4 regions of the Paenibacillus baimaensis genome follow, and region 1 is predicted to be linked to each of the others. Evidence: riboswitches for the same ligand, from Rfam matches in the RefSeq annotation. Region 1 holds a riboswitch; each other region holds the start of a gene.

Evidence for each region. A riboswitch is a leader RNA that binds a small molecule or an ion and turns the genes downstream of it on or off. The one in region 1 is predicted to bind cyclic di-AMP.
Region 2: linked by a shared signal. The riboswitch ahead of OB236_RS39115 (hypothetical protein) and the one ahead of OB236_RS01490 (CAP domain-containing protein) in region 1 are both predicted to bind cyclic di-AMP.
Region 3: linked by a shared signal. The riboswitch ahead of OB236_RS00125 (C40 family peptidase) and the one ahead of OB236_RS01490 (CAP domain-containing protein) in region 1 are both predicted to bind cyclic di-AMP.
Region 4: linked by a shared signal. The riboswitch ahead of OB236_RS33890 (C40 family peptidase) and the one ahead of OB236_RS01490 (CAP domain-containing protein) in region 1 are both predicted to bind cyclic di-AMP.

The regions. Positions count from the first base shown of each region.
Region 1 covers NZ_JAOQIO010000006.1:71,611-74,761, reverse strand. The annotation lists gene OB236_RS01495 (bacteriocin maturation protein) at 1-858, opposite strand, end outside; cyclic di-AMP (ydaO/yuaA leader) riboswitch at 1,188-1,323, shown strand; gene OB236_RS01490 (CAP domain-containing protein) at 1,331-2,176, shown strand; gene OB236_RS01485 (cell wall hydrolase) at 2,219-2,866, shown strand; gene OB236_RS01480 (hypothetical protein) at 2,945-3,067, opposite strand.
Region 2 covers NZ_JAOQIO010000125.1:78,699-81,849, forward strand. The annotation lists gene OB236_RS39110 (hypothetical protein) at 1-1,599, shown strand, start outside; gene OB236_RS39115 (hypothetical protein) at 1,611-2,072, opposite strand; cyclic di-AMP (ydaO/yuaA leader) riboswitch at 2,192-2,361, opposite strand; cyclic di-AMP (ydaO/yuaA leader) riboswitch at 2,868-3,065, shown strand.
Region 3 covers NZ_JAOQIO010000001.1:31,427-34,577, forward strand. The annotation lists gene OB236_RS00120 (MFS transporter) at 1-463, opposite strand, end outside; gene OB236_RS00125 (C40 family peptidase) at 657-1,502, opposite strand; cyclic di-AMP (ydaO/yuaA leader) riboswitch at 1,502-1,644, opposite strand; gene OB236_RS00130 (hemerythrin domain-containing protein) at 1,762-2,307, opposite strand; gene mobA (molybdenum cofactor guanylyltransferase) at 2,501-3,118, opposite strand.
Region 4 covers NZ_JAOQIO010000113.1:175,345-178,495, reverse strand. The annotation lists gene OB236_RS33900 (M1 family metallopeptidase) at 1-278, shown strand, start outside; gene OB236_RS33895 (hypothetical protein) at 292-1,107, shown strand; cyclic di-AMP (ydaO/yuaA leader) riboswitch at 1,495-1,631, shown strand; gene OB236_RS33890 (C40 family peptidase) at 1,635-2,105, shown strand; gene OB236_RS33885 (cryptochrome/photolyase family protein) at 2,410-3,151, shown strand, end outside.

The DNA.
Region 1 (3,151 bases):
CTGAACACGGCACTGTGCCAACGGCAGCTGCCCCAAATCACCTTCCTCCCAAGTATGGAAAATCCCTGCTGCGGATGAGGTTAGTCTGCTGAAATAGGGAAACCATCCATAGGGCTCTCTTTCCTCCTTAGTCAGCACATCGGGAATTTCGAATTCTTTTACATAAGATGTACGATCAGGGGCTGTAAGGAGTCCAGTAACGAGCGGATGGGGTACAAATGAATGCCAATCGCCTTCCAACGTATTTAGATTAAGTAAAAAGAAAGCCTGCTGCGTTGAAAATTCAGTCGCTCCCGACAACGCTTTGAGCCACTCAAACACCATGACGTTCGCCAGCATGGTTCCTGCCGTGGACGAGAAGTCAGACGAGAGGTGGGTACTGCCAAGAACAGCTTGGTGGAGCCGACGCCACGCAGACTCCCAGCAGCCCTCCATGTCCGGATGGACGAGCGGCCCAACCAGTCCTACTTGCTGTATACAGAATGCCGGCAGCAGCAGTTTCTGCTGTACTTTGCAAACCGCATTCAAGTTCCGAAGTTCTTCGATATGAGTTTCCTGCGAGACGTACAAAATCGAATGAAAGGGTGCGACTGTCTCGTGCCATTCAGTTCTCCCGCTGCTATCCAGACAAAGTTCTTCTATGACTGCCATAGGATCTGTTAAACGAGCATGCTCGACCAATTCCTTCAGCTGTTCACGATCAGTAGGTACGGATTCAGTAATTAGTATGTGGAAACGGAGCCATCCTGATTCAAGCAACGCGTCAGCCAAAGATACCAAAAAAGGACCGCAGCCTATCGCCAACACCTTGGTATGGAGATATGGTTTTAAGGGGACGAACGATTCAGAATTTTTCATATCATCCTCCTGAAGGGTCAAGTTAGAAATCTACATCCATACTTACATCTTTTATCTTATGTATGATCGTTTGTCCTTCATGCTAAATTTCGCACGTATGAAAAGGACAGACGAATAATAGCATTCGACCTGTCCTTTTATTGAGGATTCCTTGATCCATAATGATGAATGAAACATCGCCAATTTCTTCGGAACTCATCCAATTGTACATCGGATATCCAATAGATTGGAAAACTTTGATCAGTGTACTTCGGGTTTTCCCATGTTAAGATGAAACTCTCTTAAAAAGACAGCGAGTTTCCAAGCTGCTCATCTTGTTTTTTTAAGAGACACAATTCAGGCCGAAGCTTCTAATAGAGGCATGGGGGAACCTATTATTTGGGGTGAAGCCATATTCATGGCCGGGTCCTTACTCTTTGATCCGAACCCGTCAGCTAACCTCATAGGCCGCAAAAAAGAGAGGATGTTCAAAATGGTTTTGAAGAAATCTGTATTAACTGGTTTACTCGCTCTGGGTACGATGGTTGGAGCCACGGCTGTTTCAGCTGCTCCATGCACGGTAACTACAGGTAACGATACGATGTCGGTGGTCGCCAAGCAGCAAGGAATTAATTTAAGTGATCTGCTTAAAGCCAATCCACAGATTACCAATGGCAATAACATTTGGCCTGGTATGGTATTGAATCTTCCTGGCATAGGCACAGGTCAAGGATTAGGCCAAGGAATGGGCTTCGGTTCAGGAACTGGCGCAGGTACAAACGTAGATACAGACACAAATGTAGATACTGGAACAAACGTAGACACAGGTACTAATGTAGATACAGACACAAATGTAGATACAGGTACTAATGTAGATACAGATACTGGTGCAGGTACAAATACAGGAACTGGAACAGGTGTGGAAACAGGTTCAGGTACAGACTCTGCTGTTCAGCAAGGGACAACTGAATCAACCTTTGCCAGTCAAGTAGTTGACCTGGTGAATCAGGAGCGCGCGAAGGCAGGTCTGAATCCGCTGACTAGCGACAATGCATTATCAGCTATGGCACTGGATAAAGCGAAGGATATGTACAATAATCATTATTTTGATCATAATTCTCCGACCTACGGTTCTCCATTTGATATGATGAACCAGTATGGCATCAAGTATACGTATGCCGGTGAAAACATTGCTATGGGTCAAAAGACTCCGCAGGAAGTCATGACTTCTTGGATGAACAGTGAAGGACATCGACAAAATATTATGAATCCTAATTATACAAAAATTGGTGTATCTTATTATAATGGCGAGTGGGTTCAGGAATTTATTGCGAATTAAGCATATAACCCCTTTTGCCTAAGCGAAGGGAGATAACAACGGATGAAGCGAGTGAAAGCATTTGTTGTGGGGATCGCGCTGCTTCTTATGAGTCTGGGTACTGTGCATACGGACCAGGCTCAAGCGGCGGCTCTACTAACAAAGGGAATATCAAGCGGAGATGTATGGGATCTGCAATTCCGTTTAAGAACAATAGGTTATGATCAACATGTACTGGATGGACAATTTGGTTCACAAACCTTGGCAACCGTTCGCCAGTTTCAAAAAGATTATGGATTAACTTCTGACGGAGTTGTCGGCGATCAAACGTGGAAATCGCTAAAAAACTATTCGTTAAATCAGGCCGAGTTGGATATTATGGCCAAAGTTATTTATAGCGAGGCTCGTGGTGAACCATACGAGGGTCAGGTTGCTGTCGGAGCCGTGATCATGAACCGGATACAATCCGGTCAGTTCCCCAATAATATTCATGATGTTGTATTTCAACCGGGGGCATTCACGGCTGTCGATGACGGACAATATACGCTGACCCCTGATGCAACCGCATATTTGGCGGCGCAGGATGCTTTGCGTGGCTGGGATCCTACGAATCAGTCACTTTATTATTTCAATCCAATAACCGCTACCAGCAAGTGGATCTGGTCTCGACCCCAGACCGTAACCATCGGAAATCATATTTTTGCCAAATAAGAGTGTGAAAGACAGTAATCGATAAAGGGAGCGTGCTCCCTTTATTTCGGTCACTGTCTTTTTATTGTCTAACTCATATTAGAATGTTCTCAAAATAATAACAAGCAGAATGTACAGAACCAGAATAACACCTGTGGTAGTTCCCAAACCGTAACCTCCACAACTGCCACAAGAAGCGCCAACTCCACCTACATATCCCATAGTTCCAACCCCCTTCCATTTCACCTAATGTATGTTATGAAGGCAAAAGGCTAATGGATTGGACTCATGAAAAATGTGCGTTTG
Region 2 (3,151 bases), on a different contig from region 1:
GCTGCCGTATATCCATTGACGGATGTATTGAATGTACAGATCAAAAGTGTTTTGACAGAGGAAATTCTCGGAGGTACCCGGATCGGTATTGTGATCAAAATGGAAAATACAAGCACCTCGATCACCAAGGTTCCCGATTATGAGGTTCGTGCACGCACCAGCAAAGGGATAACCTATACGCTGCAGCCAAGCACAGCGAATCCAAGAGTCATACAGCCCCAGACCACAACCGATATTAGCTACATGGTCGTACTGGATCGTGCTGAGAAAATAACCATTAGTGAAGTCAATTGGACGGATGTAGATTACTATGTATATCCCAAGAAAGAAACACTCATGGCCTCAGTCCCGATTACGATCCAGCCTTGGCATGGTGTAGATACGTCCATGACTGATTCGGCTGCGATCCGCAAGTGGTCTGACGCTTTCCGGATTCCTGCATTGGATTCCCCAATCGAATACACACCCGTAGATATTCATAAGGAATCTACTAAGACGGGTAATGTATATGTCGTTCAATTACTGGCTTATAACCCGTCGAGTCAACGGGAAACCGTACCCGATTTTGCCATAGATGGGAAAAACGATAAAAAGGTGTTCATAGGCAGCCGATTAGAGAAAGATACGATTCAATTGGATGCCAAAGAAGAAAAGTATATGCATTACGCAATTCCAACCGATCAGGATACAGAGCTGCTAAGCTTAAATCTGTTGACTGCTGAAAGCTTTACATCAGGAGCTTCCAACGTGGTTAGTTATCAAGTGGGCAGACTGAATATATTGCTCCCGGGCGATGCTGCTCCACAAAATTATGAAGCTTATGCATTAGGCACCTCCATGAAATTCGATATGCGAAGTGAACTTATCCATCCGGATTTGCAGGTTTCATTGGTTGAGCTTCATATGAACGATAACCAGGATGAAGGTAGCAAGCAAGTAACAGCTAAATTCCGTTTGTATAACCAAAGTGCCCGACCGCTCGCTATCCCCATGTTTCAAACGGAATTGATCGGCAGCGGAGGTTACCAATACAGTGGCAGACGGCAAGTGCTGGCGGCAACGTCTGTACTGCCCAACACCGGAACGACCATCAATTACACGTATGTGGTACCAGCGACCGAGACTGGAACGGGGCTTGCCTTAAAGCTTCAGGATACAACGGCACAAGCACCGTACAAATCAACGATTGCCGCTTACAGTGTGAATTTACAAGCACCGGACAAAGAAGACAAATTTAGTCTGTATCCGTTTAATGTAGCGATCGAACGTTGGGACATTTCCTTCTTGTTCAATTCAGCGACTCATCAATATACGTATAAAGGCAAGTTTTCCTTCGATATTGAACGCATCAAAGAGACCCAGGTAGATGAAAGCTTCCCGCAGCTTCAATTTGAACTGCATGATTCATTGGGAAGGCTCGTGGGCACCTCTGTGAAATCGTTGATTGGGCAGGAACGCCTGGTTACTGGAGAGAACAATATTGCCTTTACCGGAAATTCTGAACAATTCGACACGCCGCTGACTTTAAAAGTATACGAGATATTCAAAACGGAAAATGGAGATGCCAAACGTCTATTGACTGAATTAAGCAGATCGTGATCTTAGCCTACTCAAAAGGAAAAATAAGATCGTGACTGTTCGATTAGTCTGGATCGTTCCAGAATGATACTATTCGCATCAGGTAGCTGCTTGCTATTCTGATTGTAGATTTGAGTGACAAGGTCATGTAAAGCGGCTTTGACCAACTCACACCGCTCTGTTCCCCATGCTTGCTGTTTGGTATTGACAAAAGCAAACGCATCGGTAATGGAAAGTCCCTTTAATTTGATTAAAACCGAAGCCCATTGGATCAGGTCGAATTTATTGCCGCAGCAGGGGAGATTCCATTCTGCCCAACCATTCCATCCGCGGCTGGATATTTTCAATAATCCGCAGGAGCCATTGGAAGTGATTTGCGAGATTCGGCTTTTCAATAGAAGACAATCAAATTGGTAAATCTCCATGGAACCGATTTTGTAGGGTACCAAGGAATGTTCAGTGGGTACGGTCAATGGGTCGGCGAGCTTTAGCATGATACTTGCACTCCTCTACATTTTTTGAATTTGGACAAACCAAAGGAAGCCCGAGAGCAGAGAAACTCTACTCTCGGGCTTCCTTTGCATGAATAAATAAGGTCAGGGAGACACGAGTGTGCTTCTCTCTCAATTCGCTTACGAGGTTAGCTGTCGGATTCGGGCTTGAGAGTGCCCTACCCCCGGGCATCGAAGATGCCCAGAGGATTCACCCCTATAAGCTATTTATCATAAATAGCTTAAACTGGGTCCCCCGTTTCCCTATATGGGAATTAAGCGTTGAAAATGGATGATATGGAGTTGTTAAGTTAATGAAATGTATCATACGCTGGGCGTTAAATAATGTAAAACCCCAATCCGCATCATAATTAAGCCTTTTTTGCTTAAAAGCTCGATGAAAGCGGAATCAATCCTGATTTCCCTTTATTATCTATATCTATGCTAGCTCATGCTGGGTATTTGAATATTTCTTCGTAAAATGGAGATATCGAGAGATGGATGCAGATATCGAGAGCATGAAAAGGATTTGGATGCTATGCAAGTCAATTATAGCCTTGTATGCCGTGCGGTATTTATTTACAGTGTTAAGCGGCTGGCGTATGATACATCTCATGATTCCAAACAAAGTTTTCCAAGTAACGGCTGAACATCTTCAGCCCTATGAACCGGTTCATAGGGGAACGAGAGCGTCGTTTTTATGAGAGAGGATGATGAAGCTTGTGATCGTGTTCAACGACCATGAGGTATATATGAAATGTAGATTTGTAGGGATCGTCTGTAATTGAAAATGAAACATGCACTTTATCGCTGAGTCCTTGAATTTAAAAGGAACGGGGGAACCAAAGAAGCGCGTAATCCCTGATTCGTTAATTCGTAGTCAGATACACGAGCTTCATGGGGTGAATCCTCTGGGCATCTTCGATGCCCTGGGGTAGGGCTACTCTCTAGCCCGAATCCGACAGCTAACCTCGTAAGCGTATAGGGAGAGGCAACAATTGTCGTGCGTAAGACACGGTTTGTATAACTGTGTTTTCAGAAGCCACGAGAAGAGTTCCGCTCTTTTCGTAGGCTTCTTTTTG
Region 3 (3,151 bases), on a different contig from region 1:
CTACCAGAAGTCCTCCCAGCGGTGCGAGCAATCCACTTGCCACACTAATAAATTGCAGCGTTGAGAAAATATAAGCACGATCCTTAGGATGTGTCCCTTCAACGAGCAAACAGTACCACGCGGTATTGGGTACCTTTTGAAAGCTGTTGAACGCTGCCGCTATCACAAAAAACCAGACGTTCTGGGCTGTCATCCACAGCAGCGTAGCCACACTCCAGCTAACCAAATCATAGATCAACAGTGCTCGCTTGCGTCCCATGCGATCCGTTAAATAGCCGCTGATTAATGAAGTGAATATTTGCAGCACAAGCCCTAGTGAAGTCACCAGCCCAATTTCGGTCTCCGTAATTCCAAGCTCCAGCATGTAGATGGAAGCATAGGTGAGATATAGACTATAAGGGACTATGAACATCGGCTCATAAATCAAACATCCGCGGGCGTTCCCTTGCAGTTTATTGAACAACGCACTCGCCTCTTTTACATTCAGACTAAAAACCAACTGAATCTATGCTTATTCCTATAAGGCTGCATTCATGTCGTAGAGGATGCTTTTCTTGAACTCTGTTCGGCTCCGTTGAAAACTATATAGTCTGATATTAACACAAAAGACCCGCCTTTCGGCAGGTCTGAATAATTCGATATGATTGCTGCCTCTGCTACAGCCGTTTTGCCCCTATGTATCTGGAACCCCAATAACCGCTGTTCAAGCTGGCAACCGTGACACCACCATAGGAAGTGGCCGAGATGAATTGATCATTACCAATATAAATACCTACATGAGAGGTTCTTCGCCCTTCAGCAAAAAACACCAAGTCACCTTCTTGAATATCCATAACCCGAGTGCCTGCCGAACTGTACATCTCTGCCGATGTTCTGGGCAATTGAACTCCGCTTAGCTGAAAAATATAGCCCACATATCCTGAGCAATCAAATCCATTCGGCGAGCTGCCTCCCCACACATAAGGAACACCTAAATAGTTATATGCGGATTGCAGGATCGATGCCTTGGGCTTAGGTGCGTACCAGACCGGAGCATGATACTGACCATCCGCATCTATGATCGCCAGCTTGTTGACCGCATCCCACTGAATTTGATAGCCAAACGTTTCCGATACGAATCGAAAAGGTACATACACCGTTTGCTGAGACAACAACGGAGGTGATTCCAAGGTAACGCTCTTTCCATTCACAAGCACTTGACGATCTCCCGTTTGCAATACGACCTTCTGCTGCTTGCTGCTCAGCGTAACCTGTATCGCCTGTTCATTCTTGCTCCATTCCATCTGGTATCCCAACTGTTCAATCAGCAGTCTTAGAGGCACCTGCAAATTACTGCTGCCATCGATGTAGGGCTTGGCGTCAGGGAAGGTCACTAGGTAATCATTAATTTGTATCCTGACCTCATCTGACGCTGCCTGAGCAGTTCCTGCATGCATAACAGCCAACAGACCAAACGTAAAAAAAGCGAAAAACCAAATAAACTTCTTCCGTAATAATATCAAGTTGTTCCTCCTGCGGCCTTCGAGGTTAGTTGACGGATTCGGGAAGAGGTTTTCCCTAGTTCGAGACAGACGAACATTCACCCCATGTAAAGAATCCCCCGTACCAGCTCTTGTGATGAACTGGATTCGGCCTTTTTTTAACAGAGTAGCACAACCTTTACCCAAATTTCAAATTCTTTAAACGACCATTCGGAATTATTTAACAATTAATTACATATTTATTTTATTTTTCGACATATTTTTACCAATTCAATAGCAATTAATGGTTGGCTGCCGCTCTATTGATATCGTCCAAAACCTGCTGGGTCAAAGGAAAAACAAGCTGTTCTTCCTTAGCCAAATGCTCCTGCAAAATGTGACAAGCTTGAATCAGATAGGCAGCGGCCTGATTGTAGCCCATAGCCTCCGGATTTGCCTTTAGCAAATGAACCGACCTCAGGAAAGCCTGCATATGCTCATCAGCCAGCTCATGATCTTTCTCTAACGACCAGAAGGAAGGCATTATGGAGGGAGACATTTTACGCTCTATATAAGAAGTCAGGAAAGGAAACAGCTCAAGCTCCTCCCAATTGGAATGCCGCTCAAGCTCTTCCCGAAATGCGAGTGCCCATAGTCTTAAATTCAGCAGCGACTGCAGTGCTCCAAATCGCTCAGGTGCGGACTCAACCTGCTTCGCTTGTTTTTCCATTTCCATTAAAACCTGCTTGAGCTCCCCATGCTCTTGCTTCAATCGCTCCAGCCCTTCCGATATGGCTGTCATCGGTGCCTTAGTCATCTCTACTCGCGTCTTTTGATACATGTTCATTGCTGATTCCTCCTCAGGGTTTCACTTTAGTGAAACCGGCATCGTAAGCATAATCTATAGGGTTTCACTTTAGTGAAACCGGCATCGTAAGCATAATCCTAAGGTTTTCGCTTTAGCGAAAACCAGCATCGTAAGCGTAATCTTTTGGGTTCTGTCATGAAGCTTCGCTTTTCACCTTTACTATCATGTATATTTATCCGGACCGCACCTTAGTCTTCTCCAGATGCTGTTGCGCAAGAAAGTAATCATCCCTTGTCTTAATCGTGGTCACAAAGCTGCAATCGATGCCATCTGATTGGAACTCGGACTCAACTGCTTCCTGCCATAATAAGCCCTTCCTCAAAGAGGATAATTCTGTATCCTGGTGTTTCAATAATGTCCAAATGTGCCCCGCACAGTCCCTGTCATAAATAGCATGGAGAGGATGCATGACACCTTGTAACCAGGGGATGATTGCGTCCAATCCTCTCTTTTTTTTGCGCAGCATCAGTTCAGCCGCAGCAGGTGATAGAAATGGCATATCGCATCCTACTACCCAGGCGCTTTGGTTACGGGATAACGTAAGACCGGCGTGCATTCCGCTTAATGGACCTTTTCCCGGTATATAATCTGTAATGATTCTCACCGAGGTATCAACTAGTCGTAGGAAAAGCTTCGGGGTGTTAGTCACAATAATGACTTCACTGCACAACTCCCGCATGATTCGGATCTGGCGCAGAATCAAGGCTTCCTTTTCCAGGATCAGCAAGCTTTTATTTTCACCGCCCATACGCAAGCTGTCTCCACCTGCCAAAATAATTCCTGACAGCATATCCATCCTCTCCTTTCGATGGTGGCCCGCTTA
Region 4 (3,151 bases), on a different contig from region 1:
ATGGCGGAACTTATCATCAGGTCCCGATCCGGTTCCACTTTGCAGATGGCTCACAGATCGATCGACTCTGGGATGGCATCGATGGTGACGTTACGTTCAAGCTGCAGCATCCGACACAGCTGCAATGGGCAGTTATTGACCCTCAACATACCCTTGTATTGGAAAATAAACGTATGAACAGCTTTATGAAAACCGACGTGGACTCAAAGCTTGTGATGCGCCTGCAGACAGGTATCGTCAAATTAATCGAGACCTTGCTGGACGGGGTCGCTTGGTGAGGAGGCACAAAGGATGTGGAAGCTGCTAAAATCCGGATTAATGAATGCTTGGAATCAGCCTTTTGCCGTCTGTGCATTGTTTACGTATAATTTGTTGTGGGGCCTGATCCTGTATACTGCAGTTCGCTCGATTGTCGTTCCGCTGCTGCACCGCTACCCCAGCCCCGAGCTGTCCCGTGAGGCGGTTCAATTATTTTGGCTGGAGGGGCAATTCCAAATTACGAAAACCGATCTGATCGTGCCATATCTATGGTGGGCACTCGCATTGCTGCTGATTCGCATGGTCCTGAGCCCGCTCCTGAGCGCTGGCATCTACTATTCGCTGGAGCACACGGAATTAAATGCTGGATATCGCTTTGTACGCGGAATCCGCAAGCTCGGTCTGCCTTTTCTCGGCTTGTATTTGCTTCAAATTGTTCTAACAGTCGCTCCCTTATACCTATTGGGAACGAAAGTCATCGAGGGCTATCACTCCCATGCCTCCTTGACGGCTATCGGCTGGCATCTGCTGCCATGGCTTGGCATCTATGTGGCTTATCTGATCCTGATACAAACCTTATTTATGTATATGCAGTTTGGGCTTGCCAGCGGCAAATCGGTTCTCATTTCTTGTCGGCTGCTCGTCCGCAATGTGCTTACCATCCTGCTGCTGGCTATCGTTACAATGTCAATCACCTTCACCCTCTCCGCTCTTGTGATAACATCAGCTCTCGTATGGGCGGGCTTCGCGGCTCTCGTGCTGGTTCAGGCTTATCGGCTGCTTCATATGTTTTGCAAGATGTGGACGATCACCTCACAGCACGCCTTGTGGAACGCCAATCACGAATAAATCAGCCTTCTTGAGTTAGAAACTTTCCGTAATGTATCAAACGAACCTAAATTAGCCTCGCTGCCGCGTTTATAAACGTGGCCGAGGTTTTTTTGCTTTGCAAATATTTTATATGACTATAGTCCTGAATTCGTCAAAAAAGCCCTTTTTCATTAATCGAATTCGACATAAATTTTACAAAATAAATAAAAAATGTAAAATTTAATTGTTGGAATACGTTTTCATTTTCAGCTCTGAATAGAGTCAAACCCATTCAAACCCTTGCTGTATAAGGTTTATAATGAATTTGAAGAAAGTTTCATGTTTCGACCATTAAATGTGTACATTTTGTGACTAAAGGAGGAATTTTAAGGTAAACGCCGAATTCGTCTTAAGTGTAACAAAAAAACTATGCATTTGCCGAATTTCCGACATACTGGAAAACGGGGGATCCAATCTGGGTGAATTGATCTCGTTTCAGAGTGATCATAGGGAACCTTCAACCGAACCCTCAGCTAACCTCGTAGGCACCGGAAGGGGAAAATTTTTTGAAGAAGTTTTTTGGTATTGCATTAGGTTTAGCACTGTTTTGCAGTGTGCAAGTAGGCAGTGTTTTTGCCGAAACCCCTTTGAGCCAAGCTGTTAACGATGGCGTGGGTGCTCCTTACAAGTACGCTGGTACGACGAAGAACGGATTTGATTGCTCTGGTTACACAGCTTTCGTTTTTGCCAAATTGGATATCAAACTGCCGCACCAATCCAAAGGGCAAGCAGAAGTTGGTACAACAGTTGAAAAAGACGATCTGCGTCCTGGGGATCTTGTGTTTTTCAAGACAGACGGTGTAGGAATTTCTCATGTTGGCGTGTATGTTGGGGGCGGTAAGTTTTACCATTCAGCTACCAATATAGGCGTTACTGTCAACAAGCTTAATGAAAATTACTACTCCAAGTATTATGTTACCGCTAAACGTATTTTATCTGACGAGCAGTACGAAGCTTTTATGTCAGATAATCAATAGAATGAAGTGAAAGAAACCTACTTTCTTACACCATACTTCTACAGTTGAGCGAACCATTTTGTATGGAGCCCTCAGTGCTTGCTTCCGTTGCGCACCTCTTGCGTCGGACAAGGCTGCAGGGCTCTCTTCATTTATTACCCTCTATTACCCTACAAAATTTCGGTTGAATCGCCTATCAAAAACAACCATTCAATCATTCTGAATATTCAATTTATTGCAACCGATACTTGCAGCGTGTGATTTCCAATATGCACCGAACGAGCTTCTCTGCTGTTGTACAAAGCTATAAACGAGGTGCCCATTCATGATTATATTTTTACATCGTAAGGATTTGCGGGTGGACGATATGCTCGCCTTCAACTATATTCACGCTATGCACAAACAAAGCCTGCATGTGCTCATTCTGGACCCCTTCTTGCTGGGGCATGAACGGTATCTGGAGCACAGCGGCGTCAACTTTCTCCAGCATGCGGCACGGCTCAGACAGCTGTATCTGGAAGCTGGCCAGCAGCTGCATATTGTATATGGCGAGCCTTCTGCGGTCCTGAATACACTGCTGGCTGCACACCCCGTGGAGGAACTCGTATTTCACGAGGATAGCACCCCTTATGCCAAGCAAAGAGATCGGCTGCTTCGTGCGACTGCAGAGGCCGCACGGGTGAATGTTACCTCCTTCGACGAGCAGGCGCTTCTGGACCTGCGAGACTTTCACCGATGGAGCGGACGCAGCGAGCCGTACAAGGTGTTTACGCCCTTTTACCGGAAGTGGAGCGATTATCGGCTCCGCTTCTATCGACCGGCCACGAGCGTGCATGTGAGCCAGCTCGCCACAGTCGCGCTGGCTCCTGACGCAGCCGAGGCGTATGCACTGCCGCCGCAGCTGGAAGCGGCGCTGGCCGCAGGCGACGCGGAAGCCACGGGCGGGTGCGGGTCGGTGCCTGGGGCACCCGACCCGCACAGCGTGCTGCGCGGCTTCCTCGCGGAGCGGCTGAGCGGCTACGCCGATGGGCGCGATCGCTTCGCGCGCGAGGCGACGAGCCGCTTGA